Regions from separate parts of the Amycolatopsis umgeniensis genome, predicted to be linked through region 2. Evidence: riboswitches for the same ligand, from Rfam matches in the RefSeq annotation. Region 2 holds a riboswitch; each other region holds the start of a gene.
The links. A riboswitch is a leader RNA that binds a small molecule or an ion and turns the genes downstream of it on or off. The one in region 2 is predicted to bind S-adenosylmethionine.
Positions count from the first base shown of each region.

Region 1: it holds a riboswitch for S-adenosylmethionine, as region 2 does, so the genes downstream of both, thrC (threonine synthase) here and HDA45_RS07645 (aminotransferase class V-fold PLP-dependent enzyme) in region 2, are expected to answer to the same signal.
Region 3: it holds a riboswitch for S-adenosylmethionine, as region 2 does, so the genes downstream of both, HDA45_RS14965 (ATP-binding cassette domain-containing protein) here and HDA45_RS07645 (aminotransferase class V-fold PLP-dependent enzyme) in region 2, are expected to answer to the same signal.

Region 1 is NZ_JACHMX010000001.1:6,705,498-6,712,711, forward strand. It holds gene HDA45_RS31300 (DegV family protein) at 1-653, shown strand, start outside; gene HDA45_RS31305 (helix-hairpin-helix domain-containing protein) at 799-1,524, shown strand; gene HDA45_RS31310 (ComEC/Rec2 family competence protein) at 1,521-3,926, shown strand; gene thrC (threonine synthase) at 3,944-5,209, opposite strand; SAM riboswitch class I at 5,222-5,354, opposite strand; gene holA (DNA polymerase III subunit delta) at 5,490-6,473, shown strand; gene rpsT (30S ribosomal protein S20) at 6,525-6,785, opposite strand; gene HDA45_RS31330 (EamA family transporter) at 7,117-7,214, shown strand, end outside.
Region 2 is NZ_JACHMX010000001.1:1,741,396-1,748,609, forward strand. It holds gene HDA45_RS07645 (aminotransferase class V-fold PLP-dependent enzyme) at 1-1,147, opposite strand, end outside; SAM riboswitch class IV at 1,180-1,294, opposite strand; gene HDA45_RS07650 (peptidoglycan DD-metalloendopeptidase family protein) at 1,423-2,103, opposite strand; gene HDA45_RS07655 (potassium/proton antiporter) at 2,235-3,713, opposite strand; gene HDA45_RS07660 (ArsR/SmtB family transcription factor) at 3,825-4,508, opposite strand; gene HDA45_RS07665 (penicillin-binding transpeptidase domain-containing protein) at 4,552-6,156, opposite strand; gene ileS (isoleucine--tRNA ligase) at 6,292-7,214, opposite strand, start outside.
Region 3 is NZ_JACHMX010000001.1:3,273,945-3,281,158, reverse strand. It holds gene metG (methionine--tRNA ligase) at 1-878, shown strand, start outside; gene HDA45_RS14985 (TatD family hydrolase) at 888-1,724, shown strand; gene HDA45_RS14980 (transglycosylase family protein) at 2,138-3,517, shown strand; gene HDA45_RS14975 (DUF222 domain-containing protein) at 3,580-4,566, opposite strand; gene rsmA (16S rRNA (adenine(1518)-N(6)/adenine(1519)-N(6))-dimethyltransferase RsmA) at 4,757-5,596, shown strand; SAM riboswitch class I at 5,905-5,995, shown strand; gene HDA45_RS14965 (ATP-binding cassette domain-containing protein) at 6,207-7,214, shown strand, end outside.

The DNA.
Region 1 (7,214 bases), 5.0 Mb from region 2:
CCGCCGAATTCGTCAAGGAATTCCGGGCGGCGCTGGCCGAGGGTGCGGACGCCGTCGTGTCGGTCCATCTGTCCCGGGAGTTGTCCGGGACATGGGAGGCGGCTGTGCTCGCCGCTCAGGAGGTCGGGCCGGACAAAGTGCGTGTGGTCGATTCGCGCAGCACCGCGATGGGGCTCGGCTTCGCCGCCCTGCGAGCGGCGAGTGCCGCCGCGGACGGAGCCGATCCGGCCGAGGTGGAGGCCGCGGCTGTCGACGCGGTGAGCCGCTCGGAGACCTTGTTCGCCGTCGAGACCCTCGAGTACCTGCGCCGTGGAGGGCGGATCGGCCCGGCGGCGGCTCTGCTCGGCACGGCGCTCGCGGTGAAGCCGGTGCTCCACATGTCCGAGGGCCGCATCCAGCCGCTGGAGAAGGTGCGGACGATGAATCGTGCGGTGGCACGCCTGGTCGAGCTAGCCGTGAAGGCGGCCGAAGGCGGGCTCGCCGACATCGCCGTCCATCACCTGGCTTCGCCGGAGCGCGCCGTCGAACTGGCCAACCGGCTGGAAGAGTCCATCAGCTGCCCGGAGGGGTGCGTGGTGTCGGAGATCGGCGCCGTCATCGGGGCCCACACCGGTCCCGGTGTGCTCGGTGTCGTGATCCAGCGGGCGGGTTAGGAAACCCGCCACCATCCCACACGGCCCCGACGAAAACCCGTGATCCGGGCTCGGACGGCGCCGAGTTGTCCACAACACCCCACTTGTCCACAGCTCCGGGATTTGCCACTGCCGCCCGCCACCCCCGCTCCGTAGCGTCGTTCACGTGTTCGACCAAACCGCCCGTCCACCGGGTTCCTCCGCCAACGCCAGGCTGGCGTGGCTGGCCGCGCAGCTGTCGCCGCCCACCACCCAGGGCCCGCCCGCGGGCAGGCTCATGCGCCGCTGGGTGCCCGCCCGGTTCACGGCGGACGGGATTCCGGTGAACCGGCGGTGGTTCGCCGTGGTGGCCGTGCTGATCGCGGTGGCCGTGATCGTGACCGGCGCGATCGCTTTGTTCGGACACCGGCCGGGGGCGGAGACCCCGCCGCCCCTGCCGTCGGCGAAGGCCGCCGGAGAAGCCCCCGCCGCGGCGGCCAAGGCACCTCTGGTGATCAGCGTCGTCGGCCGGGTGCTCAAACCCGGCTTGGTCACCATCCCTCCGGGCGCACGGGTCGCCGATGCCCTCACGGCGGCCGGTGGGGCACCGCCCGGAACGGATCTGACCGGGCTGAACCTGGCCCGGCGGCTCACCGACGGCGAGCAGGTGGCCGTGGGCGTTGCTGTGCCGGCCGCGGCCGGCACAGCAACGCCGCCGGGGAAGCTCGACCTGAACACGGCCACGGCCGAGCAACTCGACTCCCTGCCCGGGGTCGGCGAAGTGATGGCCAAACGCATCGTCGACTGGCGGTCCGGGCACGGCGGGTTCACCACGGTCGAGCAACTCCGTGACGTAGAAGGGATCGGCGAAAGCAAGTACAGCAAAATCCGGGAACTGGTGTCCGTCGGATGAACCCGTCCGCCGATCCGTCCGAAGTGGACACCGCGTCGTGGCGAGGTCAAGACCTGCGGCTGGTACCGGCCGCGGCGACGGCCTGGCTCGGCACACTTTCCGGGCTGCTCGGCGGTTGGTGGATCACGATGCTCTGCGGTGCGGCCGCCGTGGTGCTCGCGATCGCCGCCGGCGTCCGTGCCCGCCGGACGGCGTCCCGGTGGGTGGCGGGCCTTGGCGCGCTCGCGGTCCTCGGAGTGCTCACCGCCGGTCCGGTGGCGCTGCGGATCCGGGCCGCCGAGCACGACGACCTCCGTGCCGCCGCCGCACGGGGGAGCGACGCCACCATGAGGGTGGTGGTCACCGAGCGGCCACGTCCGGTCCGCGGCGCCGGATACGCCGATCGCCAGACTGGCACCCGCCTGGTGGTCATCGCCGCGACGGTGGACGCCGCGGTGGTGTCGGAGCGGAAGGTGGATTCGGCCGGCCGGATCCTCCTGCTCGCTCCCGCCGAGGGGTGGACGGACCTGCTGCCCGGGCAGCAGGTCACCGCCTCCGGGCGGCTCGCACCGGCCGAGGGGGCCGAACTGACGGTCGCGGTCCTCTCGGTGCGAGGCCCGCCGTCAGCACTCGGACCGGCGCCCTGGTGGCAGCGAGCCGCGGAATCGCTGCGCACCGGGCTCCGGGCCCTGTGCACCGTCCTTCCCGAGGAGCAGGCCGGTCTGGTGCCCGGGCTGGTCGTCGGGGACACGAGCACGCTGTCCCCGAGGGTCGAACGCGAGTTCACGGACTCCGGCATGTCCCACCTGATGGCCGTGAGCGGTGGGAACGTGGCGATCGTCTGCGGCTCGATCCTTCTCCTGCTGAGGGTGCTCCGGGTCGGGCCGCGGACTTCCGCCGCCGCGGCCGCCGCGGGGCTCGCCGGGTTCGTGGTCCTCGCCGGGCCCGCGCCCAGCGTGCTCCGCGCCGGGGTGATGGGAGCGGTCGGATTGCTGGCGCTCGCGCTGGGGCGCCGGGGTTCGGCGCTGCCCGCGCTGGCGTTCGCGGTGGCGGGGCTCGTCGTGACCGATCCCGCGATGGCGGCCGACTTCGGCTTCGCGCTTTCGGTACTGGCCACCGCCGGGCTGGTACTGCTGGCTCCGAGGTGGGCCGAGTGGCTGGTCGGCCGCGGTGTGCCGTCCGGTTACGCAGAGGGGCTGGCCATCCCGCTGGCCGCGTTCGTCATGACGGCGCCGGTCATCGCGGGCATGGCGGGCTCGGTCAGTCTCGTCTCGGTGGTGACCAACTTGCTCGCCGCGCCGGTGGTCGCCCCGGCCACCGTGTTCGGCGTGCTCGCCACCGTCGTCGGACCGTGGTGGCCGTCGGCGGGCAGGCTGCTGGTCCAGCTGACCGAACCCGAGGCGAGCTGGCTCATCACCGTGGCCCGTCACGGCGCCCGCACGCCGGGAGCGGTCGTGGACTGGCCGGACGGCTGGTGGGGCGGGCTCTTGGCGACCGGTTTACTCGTCGTGCTGCTCGTCGCCATCCGGTTGCGTCACGCCAGGATCCTGCTGGCGATCGCCTTGGCCAGTGGGCTCCTCGTCTTCGTGCCGGTGAGGGTCTTGGCCCCGGCTTGGCCACCGGCGTCGTGGAGCGCCGTGGCCTGCGATGTCGGACAGGGCGACGCCGTCGTCCTCGCCACGGCCGAGCCGGGGAGGGCGATCCTGGTCGACACCGGTCCGGAACCGGGACCGGTCGACGAATGCCTGAGCAGGCTCGGGGTGGATCGCGTTCCGCTGATCGTGCTGAGCCACCTGCACGCCGATCACATCGGTGGCCTCGAATCCGTTTTCGAGGGCAGGTCGGTCGGAGCGGTGGCCGTCGGTCCGGGCCGGGCTCCGGCGTGGGCGTGGCGGCAAGTCGCCGACGAGACCGCGCGCCGCGGGATTCCCTTGTTGGAACTGGGGATCGGGCAACGGCTGGACTGGTCGGGCCTGTCCCTGGACGTACTGGGGCCGCGGTACGTCACCCGGCGATCGGTCCTCGAGCAGGACGGCACCGTGATCAACAACGGTTCGGTCGTCCTGCGTGCCGGAACCCCGGCGGGCCGGTTGCTGCTGACCGGCGACGTCGAACTCGCCGCGCAGGCCGACCTGATGGCCGAGGGGGCTGATCTGCGATCCGAGATCCTGAAGGTCCCGCACCACGGAAGTCGTTACACCGCGCCGGATTTCCTCAACGCGGTCGCGCCACGGGTGGCGTTGGTGAGTGTCGGCGCCGGGAACACCTACGGTCATCCGAACAAGTCCACTTTGGACAACCTGACGGCCGCCGGCGCCGCGATCGGCAGGACGGACACGGACGGCGACACCGCGGTCGTCGCCGACGCCCGAGGGCTCGCCCTGATGCGCCGGGGTGAGCCCCGCGGCCCGCCTCGTTCTTGAGGCGGGCCTGCGGGAACTCAGATGCCGAGAGCCTCGCGGACCGCGTCGGCCGAGGCGCTGACGGTGGCCTTCGGGCCGACCTTGTCCTCGACGGCGTCGAGGGTCTTGAGGCCGTCACCGGTGATGAGCAGCACGATCTCTTCGTCCGGGTTGAGCTTGCCGGTCTCGATGAGCTTCTTGGCCGTCGCCACAGTGACCCCGCCGGCGGTCTCGGTGAAGACGCCTTCGGTGCGGGCGAGCAGCCGGATGCCCTCGACGACCTCTTCGTCGGTGACGTCTTCGATCGAGCCGCCGGTGCGGTTGACCACGTCGAGGACGTAAGGGCCGTCGGCCGGGTTGCCGATCGCCAGCGAGCGGGCGATCGTGTCCGGCTTGACCGGCTGGACGACGTCGTGGCCCGCGCGGAACGCCGCGGAGACGGGCGAGCAGCCGGTGGCCTGCGCGCCGAACACCTTGTACGGCGTCTCGTCGACGAGGCCGAGCTGGCCGAACTCACGGAAACCCTTGTCCACCTTGGTGAGCTGGGAACCGGAGGCGATCGGCACGACGATCTGGGAGGGAAGCCGCCAGCCGAGCTGTTCGGCGACCTCGAAGGCCAGCGTCTTGGAGCCTTCCGAGTAGTAGGGCCGGACGTTCACGTTGACGAACGCCCAGCTCTCCTGCTCGGCGGCGAGCTGGGTGGCGAGCCGGTTCACGTCGTCGTAGTTGCCGTCGACAGCGATGAGGTCGCCGTCGTACACGGCGGTGGTGAGGATCTTGGCGCGCTCGAGGGTCTTCGGGATCAGCACGACCGACCGCCAGCCGGCGCGCGCCGCTGCGGCGGCGACAGCGTTGGCCAGGTTGCCGGTCGACGGACAGGCGAGCACGTCGAACCCGAACTCGCGCGCGGCGGCCAGTGCGACGGCGACCACGCGGTCCTTGAACGAGTGGGTCGGGTTGCCGGTGTCGTCCTTGACCCAGACCTTCTTGACGCCCAACGCCTTCGCGAGCCTGTCGGCTTGGATGAGCCTGGTGGCGCCGGGTTCGGTGTTGGGGATTTCTTCGACGTTCGACGGAACGGGAAGGAGTTTCTTGTAGCGCCAGATGTTCTTCGGCCCGGCTTCGATGTCTTCGCGGCGGACGCGGCCGAAGTCGTAGGCGACCTCGAGCGGCGAGAAGTCCTCGGCGGAAACGAATTCGGGGGCGAGCGGCTGCCGGTGTCCCTCTTCCTTCGACACCAGTTCGACGGCCGGTCCGAGATCCGGGGTCTTGGTGGTGGAGGTCGTGCCGAGGGTTGCGGTCATCGCGAGGTTCCTTCCTCATCTGCCCCGCCATGGCGGGCCGGAATTGGCACCGTGTTCGTCAGCTACCCCGCGATCGCGGGATGACAGGCTGACGCCGGTTGCCGGGGCTTCATCGGGCCGTTCCCTCTGCCCCTCTGGATGAGCGGTATTCGATTGTCGGCACGCGAATGATCGCGTCGCCTCGCCAACACCGTACGACATGAGCCTCCGGTGGGGCCACCGTGCCCTGAACACATCACCGGACAAAGCACACGAGAGGACGAATGGCAGGATCGTGTCCGTGACGACGCAAGCTTCCGCCCCATCGCCGCTGGTCCTGGTTCTCGGTGAGGAAGAGCTGCTGATCGAACGCGCGGTCCGCGGCGCTTCGGACGCGGCCAAAGCGGCCGACCCGACGGCGGATCTCACCCGGATCCGGGTGTCGGACCTCACAGTGCCGGCGCTCGCGGAGATGGTCAGCCCCTCCCTGTTCGCCGAGGGCAGGGTGATCGTCCTCGAGTCCGCGCACGACATCTCGCAGGAGCTCTCCGACGGGGTGATGGCCTACGTCAAGGCGCCCGCCGAAGGCATCGTGCTCGTTGTCGTGCACAGCGGAGGTGGCCGGAGCAAGGCGGCGAAGGCGCTTCCCGGTGCGCTGAAGAAGGCCGGGGCCGAGGTCGTCGAGTGCCCGAAGCTGACCAAGGCCGCCGAGCGGGAATCCTTCGTCCGCAACGAGGTCCGGCGGGTCGGCGGAAAGATCGACGGTGCGGCCGTGCTCGCGCTGATCGACGCCGTCGGCTCGGATCTGCGGGAGTTGTCGTCGGCCGCGACCCAACTCGTCGCGGATGCCGGGGGAACTGTCGACGAACAGGCGGTCCGCCGCTACCACCGGGGCCGCGCGGATGTGAACGGGTTCGCCGTCGCCGAGAAGGCCGTCGCCGGCGACAAGGCTGCGGCGCTGGAGTCACTGCGCTGGGCGATGCAGCTGGGCGTTCCGCACGTGCTGGTCGCGGACGCTCTCGCCGACGCCGTCCGGACGATCGCGCGGGTGTCCGGCGCGGGCCGGGGGAACCCGAACCAGATGGCGGGCGAGCTGGGGATGCCGCCGTGGAAGGTGCGCAAGGCACAGGGGCAGTCGCGTGGCTGGGGGCAGGACGGTCTCGCCACCGCGATGCGGATCGTCGCCCGGCTCAACGCCGAGGTCAAAGGTGCCGCGGCCGACCCCGAGTACGCGTTGGAACGCGCCGTGCTCGAGGTCGTGGACGCCCACGGCACCAGTCACTGAACATGGCGAAGGCCCCGCCGACGCGAGTCGACGGGGCCTTCGAAAAGCCGATCAGAGAGAGTTCGCGCGCTTCGCGAGCGCGGACTTCTTGTTGGCGGCCTGGTTGGCGTGGAGAACGCCCTTGGTCACGGCCTTGTCCAGCTTCTTGGCCGCGTCCTTCTGCAGCTCCAGGGCCTTGGCCTTGTCGCCGGAGTCGGCGGCCTCGCGGAACTTGCGGATCGCGGTCTTCACCGAGGACCGGATCGCCTGGTTGCGCTGACGCGCCTTCTCGTTGGTGGTGATGCGCTTGATCTGCGACTTGATGTTGGCCACGGGGGCGCTCCTCTTGAATCTCTCGGTGGTTTCACCGCCGCGCTGTGACTGGCCCTGCGCGCTCGTGAAAGCGGCGCGGGTTTCCTCCATGACGGAATGCCACACGGCGGTGAAGGATCAGCTTAACAGCCGTCTCGGAGCGGATCCCGGCCGCCTCCGGAGGGCTCTTGCGGTACGGTCGGGAGCGTAGTGCCTAGGGTTCCGCCGCCTGCCTGTTCAGCGAAAAACACAATCAGGGCGGGTGGGACAGGTCCGAGCGGCACCATCGGCGGCGCCGGAAGCCCCGCCGTTCATCTGACGGGACAAAAGCCTGGAGGACCGGGTTTTCCGCATGCGCGGAAAACGTGAAAGGTCCGTAGTGAACGCCACCGCCCTGTCCCTCGTCATCGTCGCCGCCGTCATTCACGCGGGCTGGAACCTCGCCGCCAA
Region 2 (7,214 bases):
GCGCGCAGAACGCGCCGTCCCGCACGCCGATGCCGTACTCCGCGGACAGGACCGCGGCGAGCCAGCCCGGATCGAAGCCGTCGACGACGAAGCTCAGCGTGCCGACCCTGTCGACGGGCGCGTCGAACAGCCGCAGCTCGGCGAAACCGGGGACACCGGCGAGACCGCGACGCAGCCGCGCCAGCAGCTCGTCCTCGTGGGCGACGATCGCGTCCCAGTTCCCGGCCAGCGTCTCGCAGGCGACGCCGAGCGCGTAGACGCCGACGGTGTTGGGGGAACCGGCTTCGTGCCGCTCGGCGCCGGCGTTCCAGACCACACCGAGCTCTTCGGAGTCGCGCGTGACGAGCTTCGTCGCGCCGCCGCCGGCGAGGTACGGCTGGGCGGCGCGCAGCCAGTCGGCGCGACCGATCAGCGCGCCGGCTCCGAAGGGCGCGTACAGCTTGTGTCCCGAGATCGCGATGTAGTCGACGTCCAGTTTGCGCAAGGAGATCGCGCGGTGCGGCGCGAGCTGCGCGGCGTCGAGCGCGATCCGGGCGCCGTGCCGTCGCGCGACGGCGGCGATCTCCTTGACCGGCAACAGTTCCCCGGTCACGTTGGACGCGCCGGTGAGGACGACCAGCCTCGGGCCCTGAGGGCAGTCCGCGAGCGCTTCGTCCACAGCGGACACCGCGGCGAGGCGGGTGCGCGGCGTGGAAACCCGACGGACGTTCGGACCCTTCCACGGCAGCAGCGCGGCGTGGTGCTCGGTGTCGAACACGACGACCGACGTGTGCTTCGGCAGGCTGCGGGCGAGAAGGTTGAAGGAATCGGTGGTGTTGCGGGTGAACACGACGGTGTCGGTCGACCGCGCGTCGACGAAGTCCCGCAGGATTCCGCGCGTGCGCTCGTAGAGCTTGGTGGAGACCTGCGAGGCGAACCCGGCGCCGCGGTGGACGCTGGCGTACCAGGGAAGGAACTCGTCGACGGCGTCGCGCACCTTGTCCAGACACGGAGCGCTCGCCGCGTGGTCGAGGTTGGCGTAGCCGATGTCGCCGCCGGTGACCAGCGGGACCCGCAGATCGGCACACGCGACCGCCGGGATTTCCCGCGTGGCAACGGTTTCCACGACAGAGGCGGGGGTGCTGGTGCGTTCGAGAGCGAGAGTCATCGTCATCCTCCGGGCCTGGGGACCCGACGAGGATCCCGCGCTTGCCCGCCGCACCACGCGACGCGCCAGGTCCTCACCCGGGGCACCCCACCGCGGAAGGAGGGTTGCCGGTCAGCTAGCCGGGGCTTGACGCTGACACTCGTGACCTACGGACGAAGTTAGCGGATGCACCGGCGATCGAGCCACCCCTTGTCCGGATGTTGAGACGCCGGTCACGCGTTCCGTCGCCGAGGAGAACCGTTGCCCGGCGCCGCGCCGCGCCGGGCAACGGGAGGTCAGACGCGGAATCGGCCGGGGAGCGGGATGACGGAACGCGAGGAGACCTCGGTCGCGGACCCCGAGTACTGATCGGTGCCCGCGGCGAACCGCCAGCCGCCGAAGGTCTTGCCGTCGACGGCCTCGCCGTAGGCCTCGGCGACCTTGGTCGCGACCTCGTCGTACGACATGCCGTTCCAGTTGCCCGCGCCGACGCCGAAGTCGCGCGAGTCACCGCCCTTGGCGGCGGCCGTGGGCAAGGTCCACAGGGTGAAGTGCACGTGGGCGCCGGTGCTGCTGCCACCGCAGGGCAGCGCGTTGCCGGTCCGGCCGAGGGCGTCGCCGGGGACGACCCGCTGGCCGTCGGTGACCGAAATGCCCTCCATGTGGTAGTACCCGGTGCGCCAGCCGCCGTCGTGGTCGACGGTCACCCAGTCGCCGCCGTCGCAGTGCTGGATCCGGACAGTGCCCGCCAGCGGGGCACGAACGGTCTTGTCCCCCGGGCTGAAGTCGATGGCGTTCTTCACACCGGAGGTCCCGTTGTCCGAGTGGATCCCCGCCGAGTAGACCGACTGGCCCGTGTCGAACGGCAATCCGAACGCCGGGAACGCGCCCGCGGCCGCGGCCGGCGCGGAGAAAACCACCCCGACGAGAACAGCGGCGGCCCCCAGACCGGCGAACCGTGCAGGAAGTTTCGTCACCGTGTGTACTCCTCACCCCGTGACACTCACCCATTCGATGGAGTCGATTGCGGGGAAAGTAATCCAAAAGGAGTACAAATGGGAAGAATTTTCTGAGATCAACCGACGAACAGCTGGTGCGGGTTCGTGACCTACTGGCCGGATTCGCCCTTCCACCTGGCGAGGCGTCCGGCCCGGTCGACGGCCCGGAGGCGTCGTTCGGCCGCGTCACGGGCGTCGGACGTGGTCACGACGAGTAACTGATCGCGTTCCTGGAGCCGGGTGTCCTTGTTGGGCGTGAAGCCGGTGCCGTCGCGGACGAGCAGGCTGATCGTCGCCCCGATCGGCAACCGCAGCTCCGCCAGGTAGACGCCGTGCATCTTCGATCCGGGGTTGATCCGGACCTGCAGGAGCTCGGCGCCCAGCTCGTCGAGTGGCGCGGAGTCGACGTCGATCTCGTGCGGTTCGGCGTGCTGGGCCAGCCCGAGCGCCCTCGCGAGCGGGGTCAGCGTCGCGCCCTGGAGCAGAGTCAGCACGATGACCAGCACGAACACCGCGTCGACCAGTTCCTGGGCGCCGGGCACACCGGACGAAAGCGGGATCAGCGCGAGCACGATCGGGACAGCCCCGCGCAATCCCGCCCAGGACAGGAACACCTGTTCTCGCCAGGGGATCTTGAACGGCAGCGCCGAGAGCAGCACGGAAACCGGGCGGGCGAGCAGCAGGACGACAGCGCCCGCGACCAGGCCCTGGACCAGGCTTTCGAAGATCCTGCTCGGCGAGGCGAACAGGCCGAGCAGCACGAACAGCCCGATCTGCGCGAGCCAGCCGAGCCCTTCGGCGAAGGACAGCGTGTCCGAGCGGTGCGGGAGCTTCGAGTTCCCCAGCACCAGGGCCGCGACGTAGGTGGCGAGCAGGCCCGACGCGTGGGCGAGCTGACCGCTCGAGTACGCCACGACGCACACGGCCACCGTGGCCAGCGGATACAGACCGGTCGCCGGCAGCGCGGCGCGTCTCAGCGCCTGCGCGCCGAACCAGCCGAAGGCCAGGCCGATCACCAGCCCGGCGGCGAGTTCGTAGACCACCAGCAGCGGCAGCGACCAGTCGATGGTCGTGCCCTCGGCGAGGACGACGACGGCGATGTAGGCCGGGGCGTCGTTGATCCCCGACTCGATCTCCAGCGCGCCGACGAGGCGTTTCCCGATCCCCGCCGATCTCAGCACCGAGAAGACCGCGGCGGCGTCGGTCGACGCCAGCACCGCGCCCCACAGCAACGCCATCCGCCAGTCCAGGCCCAGCAGCCAGTGCAGGGCGGCGCCGGTGATCGCGATGCTCACCGCCACGGCCACTGTGGACAGTGCGATTCCGATGCCCAGCGAGGGTTTCACGGCCGTCCACCGGGTGGTGAGGCCACCTTCGGACAGGATCATCACCAGCGCGGCGAGGCCGAGTGACTGGGTGAGCTCGGGATTGTCGTACTGGATGCCGAATCCGGCTTCGCCGAGCAGGACCCCCATGCCCAGGTAGAGCAGCAGCGAGGGAAGGCCGACCCGGATCGACACCCGGACGGCGATCACGGCGACGAGGAGGACCGCGCCACCGGTACCGAGAACGAGCGGGAGCTGCTCCATGTCGCCTCCCGTCCGGTCGCCGTGAGGGCTACAGAATAGTGAGGCGGTGGTCGTCACTCGTTCGTGTACCGGTCGAAAACCGTCCGGATAGCCTGTGTTACAGACTGTCCTTTACGGACTGCGCAGGGCCACCAGGTCGACACCGAGTTCCGCGAACGGCTTCTCCGCCGCGGGCAGGACTTTCACCGCGCGGTTGCCCTCACGGGACAACCAGCCGGCACTCACTCCGTGAGACAGTAACGCCGCGGGGACACGGCCTGCCAAATGATCACGGCGGACTGTCCAATCGAGACAGTCGCGCAACATCGGACGGCGGCTGTCGGCGATCTCCACCCCGAGGGTGCCGAGTACCTCGCGTCCGCGACCGGTCAAGGTCAAGCCGTCGGCTTCGTCGATCAGCCCGACGGAGAGCATCCCGTCCCGCAACGCGACGCCGACCGTTCCGGCGAGGTGGTCGTAGCAGGTGCGAGCGAACTCGAGCCGTTTCACCCGCACCGACGAGCGCAACCCCTTCACCGGACGGTGTTCGGCGTGCTGCGCCAGATGCTCGATCAGCTCCGCCACCCGGGGATCGGCGATCCGGACGTAACTGTGCCGTCCTTGTTTGACCCGCACGACGAACCCGGCCTCGGTCAGCTTCGACACGTGCTCACTCGCCGTCGACGCGGCGACTTCGGCCGCTCCGGCCAGCTCGGTCACCGTCCAGGCGCGTCCGTCGAGCAGCGCGAGGCACATCGACGCGCGGCTCGGATCGGCGAGCACGGCCGCGACCTCGGCCAAGGCGATCGTTTCCATCCGCTCACCGTAGAAGACGCACGGTTCGGCGCGGGCCGAAACGTCAGCCCGCCAGGAACTTCGCCGCCAGCTGAACCGCGGGTTTGGAGTCGTTGGAGCCCTCGAGCATGACGGCGAAGGCGACGTCGCCCCGGTAGCCGACGAACCAGCCGTTGGCGTCGGCACCCGAGCCGAACTGCGCCGTCCCTGTCTTGCCGAAGACGGCGCCGCTGCTCTTCAACGCCTTCGCGGTCCCTGTCGTGCACACCTCGCGCATCATCGCCCGGACCTGGTTCAGCACCCCGGCCGGCGGGGCCTGGTAGCCGGTGTTGACCGTGGTCTCCAGCCCCTGCCACAGCTTCGGCACCACCGGCTTCCCGGTGGCGACCGTGGCCGCCATGAGCGCCGCGCCCAGCGGGCTGACCTGCACCTTTCCCTGCCCGATCCCGGCCTCGACCTTCTCGTCGCCGCTGCTCGACGGCTCCACCTTCCCGGTCTCGGTCGCCAGGCCCGGGATCTCGAAGTCGGCGTTGAGACCGAGCTGGCTCGCGGCCTTCGCGAGGCCGTCTGCGGGCAGTTGCCCGGCGAGGCGCCCGAAGGTCGTATTGCACGACGCGGCGAAAGCCGCCTTCAGCGAGACCGTCCCCAGGTCGAACCCGTTTTCGTTCTTGAGCGTGCGGGTGCCGATCTGCTCACTGCCCGGGCAGGCCACCGGCGAATCGGCGGAGACCCCGCCCTGCTGCAACGCCGCGGTCGCGGTGGCGATCTTGAAGGCCGAACCCGGCGAGTAGAGACCGTTGAGCGCCTTCGGCTGGTTCCCGGCGGCGCCGTTCTGCGCGACCGCCAGCAGCTCGCCCGAGGTCTTCATCGCGACGATGATCGCCGGCCCCCCGAAGCCGTCGACGGCCTTCTGCGCGGCGCTCTGGGAAGCCACGCTCAAGGTCGAGACCAGCGGTTTGTCGGTCTCGGCGGCCTGCCCGAAAAGCGTCTCGACCGGCTTGCCGGAGACGTCGACCCGCGAAACGGTGATGGTGGCCGGGGTTCCGGTGCCGCCGTTCTGCTCGGACGCGACCTTCGACAGCGCGCCTTGCAGGATAGGCGCGACCCCCGCCGCGTCACCGCCGACGAGGGCTTTGCCGTCCCGGTCGGCCACGACCGGCTTGGCCGACAAGGGCGCCGCGGAAAGCCGCTGACCGCCTTCGAGCTTCGGGTGGATCACCGACATCGCCCAGCGGACGACCCATTTCCCGGCGTTGCGGACCAGGTCCAGCTTGCCTTCGTACTTCCAGACGCCGGCGCCGGGGAAGGTCCACGCGGCATGGAAGGTGGCCGAAGTCGTGGTCGCGTCGCCCGGCGTCGTCGGGACCTCGCCGAGAGACGTCCTGACCGACGCCCCGTGAAGCGCGGCGCGCGTCCCCGACACGGCGGCCGTGGCCGCCGCCGGGTCGTCGACCGGGGCGGTGGTCAGCTCACCGGTGTCGAACTGCCTCAGGAACCGGGCGGCGACCTGCGCCGGGCTCTCCTGGGCACTCGCGGTGGACTCGCCGGGGCCGCCGTCGGCGGCGGGCGCCTGATCCTCCTTGACCAGCAACACCACCGCGGCCACCACGACGGCGACGACCGTCAGCGCGGCGCCGATCAGGATCCCTCTTTTCCGGGCAGGACTCATGGACTCGCTCTCCCCCAGTACGGCACGCGCCCACGCGCGCGACCCCGGGCCAGCCTGCCGATTGCTCACGTGCAAGGCGGCCCGGGGGCGAGAAAGCGACGGTTCCGAATCCGTTTCGTGATCCCGGGACCTCGGTCAGGCCTTGGCGACCGCCACGGTCACCTTGGTGCCCTCGCCGACCGTCCCGGCCGAGCCGTCGGCGACATCGCCGTAGCCCACCGAAGTCGACAAGGTCTCCGAAGCGATGAACTCCTCGTGCGTCTTCGCGGCCGTGACCACGTCCTCCGGCGCGTCGACCGTCAGCGCGATCCGGTCGGCGACGTCGAGACCGGCGTCACGGCGTGCCTGCTGGACGACCCGGACCAGGTCGCGGGCCAGGCCCTCGGCCGCCAGTTCGTCGGTGACCTCGGTGTCGATCAGCACCAGTCCCGCCCCGCCGGGCAGTTCCGCGGCCGCGCCGCCACCCTTGGCGACCAGGCGACGGTCGTACTCGCCTTCGACGAGCTCGATCCCGGCGGCCACGACGGCGCCGCTCTCCGACGTCGTCCACTCACCGGCCTTGACGGCCTTGATCACCGTCTGGACGTCCTTGCCCAGCCGCGGTCCGGCGGCACGGGCGTTGACCGCGACCTCGAACCCGCCGTGCGCGGCGACGTCCTCGGTCAGCTCGACCGATTTGACGTTGACCTCATCGCGCAGGATGTCGGTGAACTCGCGCAGCGAGTCGGCCTCGTGCGCGGCGACGACAAGCTTGGCCAGCGGCAACCGCACCCGCAGTTTGTTGGCCTTCCGCAGCGAAAGCGCCGAAGACGCCACCTGGCGCACGCGGTCCATCGCCGTCACCAGCGCCGCGTCGGCGGGCAGGTCGAGCGCGTTCGGCCAGTCGGCCAGGTGCACCGAACGGCCGCCGGTCAGCCCACGCCAGACGACCTCGGTAGTCAGCGGCAGCAGCGGCGCCACCACCCGGGACGTCACCTCGAGCACGGTGTGCAGGGTGTCGATCGCGTCCTGCTCGCCCGCCCAGAACCGGTCGCGCGACCGGCGCACGTACCAGTTCG
Region 3 (7,214 bases), 1.5 Mb from region 2:
TCTGGCCGGCGCTGCTGTTCGGCCACAACGGTGAGGGTGACCGAGGCGGCGTGCCCGGCAAGTACGGCAAGCTGCACCTGCCCGACGAGATCGTTTCCAGCGAGTTCCTCACGATGAGCGGCTCGAAGTTCTCGACCTCGCGCGGCACGGTCATCTACGTGCACGACTTCCTGCGTGAATTCGGCCCGGACACCCTCCGGTACTTCATCTCGGTCGCGGGCCCCGAGACCCAGGACACCGACTTCACCTGGGACGAATTCGTCCGCCGGACCAACTTCGAGCTGGCCAACGAGTGGGGCAACCTCGTCAACCGGTCCATCTCCATGGCCCACAAGAACGTCGGCGCCATTCCGCGTCCGGACGCCCCCACGGCCGCCGACGAGGAGCTCAAGGAGCTCTCCCGAAAGGCGTTCGACACCGCCGGCGCCCACCTCCAGCGGTCCCGGTTCAAGGCGGCGGCCAGCGAGGCCATGCGCGTCGTCACCGCCGCGAACCGCTACCTGTCGGACCAGGAGCCCTGGAAACTCAAGGACGACCCCGCTCGCCGCGACAGCGTCCTGCACACCGCCTTGCAGGTCGTCTCGGACGCCAACACGCTGCTGACCCCCTTCCTGCCCCACTCGGCTCAGAAGGTGCACGAGGCGCTCGGCGGCTCCGGTGTCTGGGCGGCCCAGCCGGAACTCCAGGAAGTCGAAGATCTCGACATCCCCGGCCGCATCAACCCCATCATCACCGGGGACTACAAGACCGAACAGGCACGCTGGAAGTCCGTGCCGATCGAGGTCGGCAAGCCGCTGGAGAAGCCGACACCGCTGTTCGCCAAGCTGGACCCGGAACTGGGCGAGACAGGTCCCGAATGGGCGCCGATCTCGAAATGATCAGCTGACATGGGTGCGGAGAAGAAGGAACTGCCGCCGATTCCGGACAGGTTGCCGGTTTCGGTGGTGGACGCGCATACCCACCTCGACGCGTGCGGCGCGGTCACCGCGGCTGATGTGACAGCCATGATCGATCGCGCCGAACGCGCCGGTGTCTCGCGGGTGATCACCGTCGCGGACGATCTCGCCGCCGCTCGCTGGGCCGCGCAAGCGTCCACTTGGGACTCACGGGTTTGGGCCGCCGTCGCGATCCATCCCACGCGTACCAAGGATTTCGGCGAGGCCGAGAAATCCGAAGTGGAGAGTCTCGCCAAGGAGTCCAGAGTGGTCGCGGTCGGGGAGACCGGCCTCGACTACTACTGGGACTACTCGCCCCACGATGCCCAGCAGGACGCCTTCCGGTGGCACATCGATCTCGCCAAGCGGATCAACAAGCCGCTGATGATCCATGATCGAGACGCGCACGACGACGTCCTCAGGATCCTCGAGGAGGAGGGGGCGCCCGAGCAGGTCGTCTTCCACTGTTTCTCCGGGGACGAGCACATCGCGCGACGGTGCATCGACGCGGGTTATGTCCTTTCCTTCGCGGGAACGGTCAGCTTCCGGAACGCGCGCGGGCTGCATGAGGCGGCGCGCATCGTTCCTGCGGGCCAGTACCTCGTCGAAACGGACGCGCCGTTCTTGACCCCGCATCCGTTCCGTGGGCGACCGAACGAGCCCTACTGCGCCGCCTACACCGTTCGCCACCTCGCCTCGTTCAGGGGCGAGGCGGTGCACGAGGTGGCCGAATCGGTCCGAGTGACCGCTGAGCGGGTCTTCCGTTTGCCGACAGTCACCCCCAGTTGAACGGATTGCGACATTAGTGATCAGCAATGGTCCACTCTGATGAGTGACCAACGTCACGACACTCCGGGGGGTGTTTGCGCAACCCGTCGAGGTTCGTTACTGTCCCGTGATCGTGCCGGTCGGTACCCGCTCATGCGGTTTCCGGCTGTTACGCCCACAGTCACGTCAGTGCACGTCGGGGAAGCGGAACCGGGAGCGGTACGGCCTGGAACCGTGACGATGGCGCTGACTGCGGGTGTCGGACTTCTAGAGGTGTGCCGAAGTGCGCATCGAGACGAAGGACGTTGTGGAGCGGTTGTCGAGCTCCTCGACGTCTTGGGAAAGGGAACGACCCAGTGACTGGTAGCAGTAGGCAGGATGGCTCGCGCCTCGGCGCAGAGACGAACACCTTCGCTTCCGCCGGTTCGGTTGCCGTGCTCGACCGCGACACTCAGTACGGCGAGCTGGACTACTCCGACGATCCGCGCATCACGCACCAGGACGTCCTGGCAGCGCTCGGCCCCGACGCCGAGACCTTGATGGCCGAGATCGACGTCGACGTCGACGAGCTGATCCGCCTCATCTCCGCCGAGACCACCATGCTCCCGCCGATCGTCATTCCGGACGAGATGGCCGAGGACCGCACCGCGGGCGCGCCGATGAAGGCCGCGACCAAGGACGAGGTCATCTCCAGCGCGACCCGCGTTTGGAAGAAGCGGTTCCTCAAGGGAACCGTCATGGCGGTGCTGCTCACCCTCGGTGGTGGCGGCGCGGCCGCGATGGCGATGAACAAGAGCGTCACGCTCGACGTCGACGGCAAGCAGCAGACCGTTCACAGCTTCGGCGACACGGTCGGCGAGGTCCTCGAAGACGCCGGCCTTTCCGTCGGCGCACACGACTCGCTTTCGCCCTCGCCTCAGGCCGAGGTCGGCGACGGCGGCGTCATCAAGCTGGAGCGCGGCCGCAAGCTGAACCTGATCGTCGACGGCGCACCGCAGCAGGAGTCCTGGGTCCGGGCGACCAACCTGAGCGAAGCCCTGAACCAGCTCGGCCGTTCCGATCTCGCGAAGTCCGGTACCTGGACCTCGCTCCCCCAGAACGGCGAACTCCCGCTCGAGGGCGCCACCGTCGAGGTCAAGACCCTCAAGAACGTCATGGTCTATGACGGTGAGAACGAACCTCGCAAGGTTCAGACCAACTCGGTCACCACCAAGGAGTTCCTTGGTGAGATGCGAATGACCCTTGGTCCGGAGGACGAGGCCGTCGGCGGTCTCGACGTCAAGCTGACCGACGGTGCCGAGGTCCACATCAGCCGGACCGGCGTCACCATGGTCAAGCAGAACGAGGAAATCGCTCCGCCTGAGCAGAAGGTCGACGACCCGGAGCTCGAAAAGGGCAAGACCAAGGTCGAAGACCCGGGGACCCCGGGCCAGAAGACCGTGACCTACAAGGTCACCAAGCGCAACGGCAAAGAGGTCGGCCGCGAGAAGGTCTCGGAAGAGGTCATCACCGAGGCCAAGCCCAAGATCGTCAAGGTCGGCACGAAGAAGCCCGCTGACCCGGTCATCGGCGACGCCGGCGCCTGGGATCGCATCGCGCAGTGCGAGTCGACCGGCAACTGGGCCGCCAACACCGGCAACGGCTACTACGGTGGCCTGCAGTTCAACAAGAGCACCTGGGACGCCTACGGTGGCTCGCAGTACGCCTCGTACCCGCACCAGGCCAGCAAGGCCCAGCAGATCGCCGTCGCCGAGAAGGTCCGCGACGACCGCGGTGGCTACGGCGCCTGGCCGCACTGCGGTAAGAAGGCCTGACAGCCAGAACGTTCTCTTTCCCCTGAGGGTCATCGTGTGGGTTTCGCCCCGCATGGTGGCCCTCAGGCCGTTTTGGGCTCCGGTGGCGGCGCGGTGCGCTCGTCGGGGAGTTGAACAACCGTCCGGTCGTCCACCTCAAGTGGGGTTTTCACACCGGTTCTCGGTCTCGACAGCCGTGCCCACCAGCGGGGAGGCCTTATGTGGGCCACGTCCCGAGAACTTTCAGGTTTCTCGACAGGCTTCGTGGGCTTCGGCCGCTCGTCGACCTGCTCAGAGTTCCGCCGCGGCAAAGGAATCTCCGGGCCGCCTTCCGCGAGATCGACTATCTCCGCGAAAGCGTCACCGCGTCTCTCCGCCGGGGTGCGGTCGTCGGGTTCTGGGTTCGGGGCCGGATGCGACAGAGGCACGAGAAGTGCGTTCAGGCGGGCGCCGGTCTCGGGATCGAGGTCGCCGCGCATGTCCCACCGGCCGGTGCGTTTCTGCCGCAACCAGAATTCGCTTCGAGGAGTTTTCGGGGCGGGGTCCTTGGAGCCGTTTCCCTCCGGATCGAGATGGGCGAGCAGGTCGGTTCCGGCGATCGTGACGTCGCGTGGTCTCGCGACGCCCGCAAGATCGACCAGGACCTTCTCGGCATCGAACCGGGCGCTCGCGGTGACGTGCTCTGGCAGCCTCCGCATGACCTTGACGATCCTGTCGATGCCACCCTCGGCCAGTGCGCCGGTGGCGGCCGCGGCTCCGGTCAAAGGCGCGACGGGCGGAGTCGAGGTCCCGTCGCGCGTCCGTCTCGAGTTGAGGGCTAGAGCTCGCCCTGTCACCTTCTGCGCCTCGGCTCGGGGGACCCGGGCCACATGTTCGTAGAAGACGGCGAGCGAGTTGTACCCATAGAGCTCTCGGACACCGCGTGACTCGATTTCGGCCAGGATCTGGCCGACTTCGGCGAAGAGGCGGCGCCCTTCGCGTAGCCGTGTCTGCAACTCGTCGAGAAGCAGCTCGGGGTCACCTTCCGGCAGATTGAGCGGGAAGGTCTTGGAAGTGTTTGTGCTGGTCATCCCTCGATTGTCGGGCCAGAGTCGAACGAATGCACGGTATCGATCGGGTGGATGATGATCACCCTCCGAGGGCGTGAAACTGCACCGATCACTCTTGAGTGGGATGCGTGTCGGTTCGGAAACTCCGTAAGGATGATGCGGGCGGGTCGGGCGCTCGGAGCCGCCCGCCGGGGCTGGCTACGATCGTCGGGTGACTGAACTGCTCGGGCCTGCGGAGATCAGGGCGCTGGCGGCCGAGCTGGACGTACGGCCGACCAAGAAGCTCGGCCAGAACTTCGTGCACGACCCCAACACGGTGCGCCGGATCGTCGACATCTCCGGGGTCGGCGAAGGTGATGTCGTGCTGGAAGTCGGGCCGGGGCTCGGCTCTCTGACGCTCGGACTGCTCGCGACCGGTGCCGAGGTCGTCGCGGTCGAGATCGACCCCGTGCTGGCCGGCCGCTTGCCGGAAACCGTGGCCGAACGAGGCGGGGCGGAAAGGCTTTCGGTCGTCGGAGCGGACGCTCTGCGGATCACGGCGGACGACCTGCCGCAACGTCCGACGGCGCTCGTCGCGAACCTCCCGTACAACGTCGCCGTTCCCGTCGTGCTCCACCTGCTCGCCGAACTGCCGTCGCTGACCAGCGGTCTCGTAATGGTCCAGACCGAGGTCGCGGACCGGATGGCGGCCGGCCCGGGAAGCCGGACCTACGGCGTGCCCAGCGTCAAGCTCGCGTGGTACGGCAAGGCGCGCAAGGTCGCCGCCGTGCCCCGCGCGGTGTTCTGGCCGGTTCCGAATGTGGACTCCGCGCTGGTCGCTTTCGAACGGGGCGACGACGTGGTGTCGTCGGTGAGCCGGGAGCGGTTGTTCGCGGTGGTCGATGCCGCCTTCTCGCAGCGGCGGAAGACTTTGCGCGCGGCATTGGCCTCCTGGGCCGGCTCCGCCGAACGCGCGGGGGAGTTGCTTGAGAAGGCGGGAATCGACCCCAAGACTCGCGGAGAGCAGTTGGACGTTCATCAGTTCGCCCGGATCGCCGCGGCGACCGACTGATCATCGGGCGGCCATGACCGTCTCGCAGGGTGGCATGGCGCCGCGTCAGGGAACGGTTTTCCACCTGTCGCAGGTGTGACCGGGGCCGCCCGGAAGCGAGTTGGTCAAGGTCAGCACGGACGCATAAATCCTCTTCTCGATCTGTACCGGCCTCGCCCCGTCTTAGCAGGCAGCGGCCCTGTTTCGGCGAGAGACCAGCTGCAGTCTTCTCATAATATGGACCGCAGTTCCTGTATGATGGACGCGACCAGACGTGTGATCTGCGCCTACGTGCTTGCTTTCATCCAGTGGGATCGGTTTTACTCAGTGAGCCATCCCGAGCGACTGAGAGACCTGGCTCGCCGAAGTCGCAGCAACCACCCTCCACAGGGCAGGTGCTACCGCCAGGACCGATGGAGGCTGTGCCTAATGAACAGGGTCACCCACCCGCTCCTGCTGACCAGGCGACGTGTAGTCGACGAAGGTCGCCGCACGGTAAGTGCGTGTCGACGCTCAACCGTTACTGCCTGAGTCTTTTCCCTTACCTCTGAAACCCGTCCGCTCTGGACGGGCACTCGGTGACGGTTGGCGCGCTCGAAAGAAGCAGCGCCCCATTTGCATGGAGCCCTTCGTGATCACTGTCGAAAACTTGTCCAAGTCCTTTCCCCTCAACGGAAATCCCGTCGTCGCCCTGCGCGATGTCAGCGTGGACATCCAAGCCGGCTCCCTGTTCGGAGTCGTCGGTCCGGCCGGCTCCGGCAAGTCGACCCTCGCTCGTTGCATCGGGCTTCAGGAGCGTCCTGACCGGGGCGTCGTCCGCCTAGACGGCCTCAACACCGGGACCCTGGACGGACGCCGTCTGCGGGAAATCCGCCGGCAGGTCGGTGTCGTGAGCACCAAGCCGGAGTTGCTCGCCGAGCGCACCATCGCCGGCAATATCGCGTCTCCTCTCGAACAACTCGGCCTCGACGGGCCGCAGCGTCGCAACCGGGTCGGCAACCTGCTCGATCTGGTCGGGCTCACGCCTCGAGCCGGGCAGCGGCCGGGTGAGCTGTCCGAGGGGCAGCTGCGCCGGGTCGCCATCGCCAAGGCGCTGGCCGCTGGACCGTCCGTGCTGCTGGCCGACGACCCGACAGCGGGTGTGCAGCCCGAGGAGTCCGGCGCGGTCCTGACCGTGCTCGACCGTGCGCGTGCCGAACTCGGGGTCACCGTGCTGCTCACCACTCCTGACGCCGGCGTGGTCCGCCGTGTCTGCGACGACGTCGCGTTCCTGGAGGCCGGGGCGATCATCGAACGCGGAACCGTGCTCGACCTGGTCTCGGACCCGAACAGCCGGACCGCGCAGGCGCTGCTGCCCTCGATCGAGACCGGACGGGCACAGGCCTCGAAGTACGATCGCGCGGTGGACGTCGTGCTCGTCGGGTTCGCGTCGGTCGGTGCGCTACTTCCTGAAGCGGCCGGTCGTTTCGACGTCGAGCTCGCCACCATCGGAGGCGGCCTGACCCGGATCGGCGACACGCCCGTCGGCCGATTCCGTCTCGGCGTGCGCGGTGAGCGCGCGGATGCCGCACTCGCCTGGATCGCCGAACGTGGCGGCCACGTGACCCACCCGGTCCGTGGACCGCAGGGCGTCGCTGCT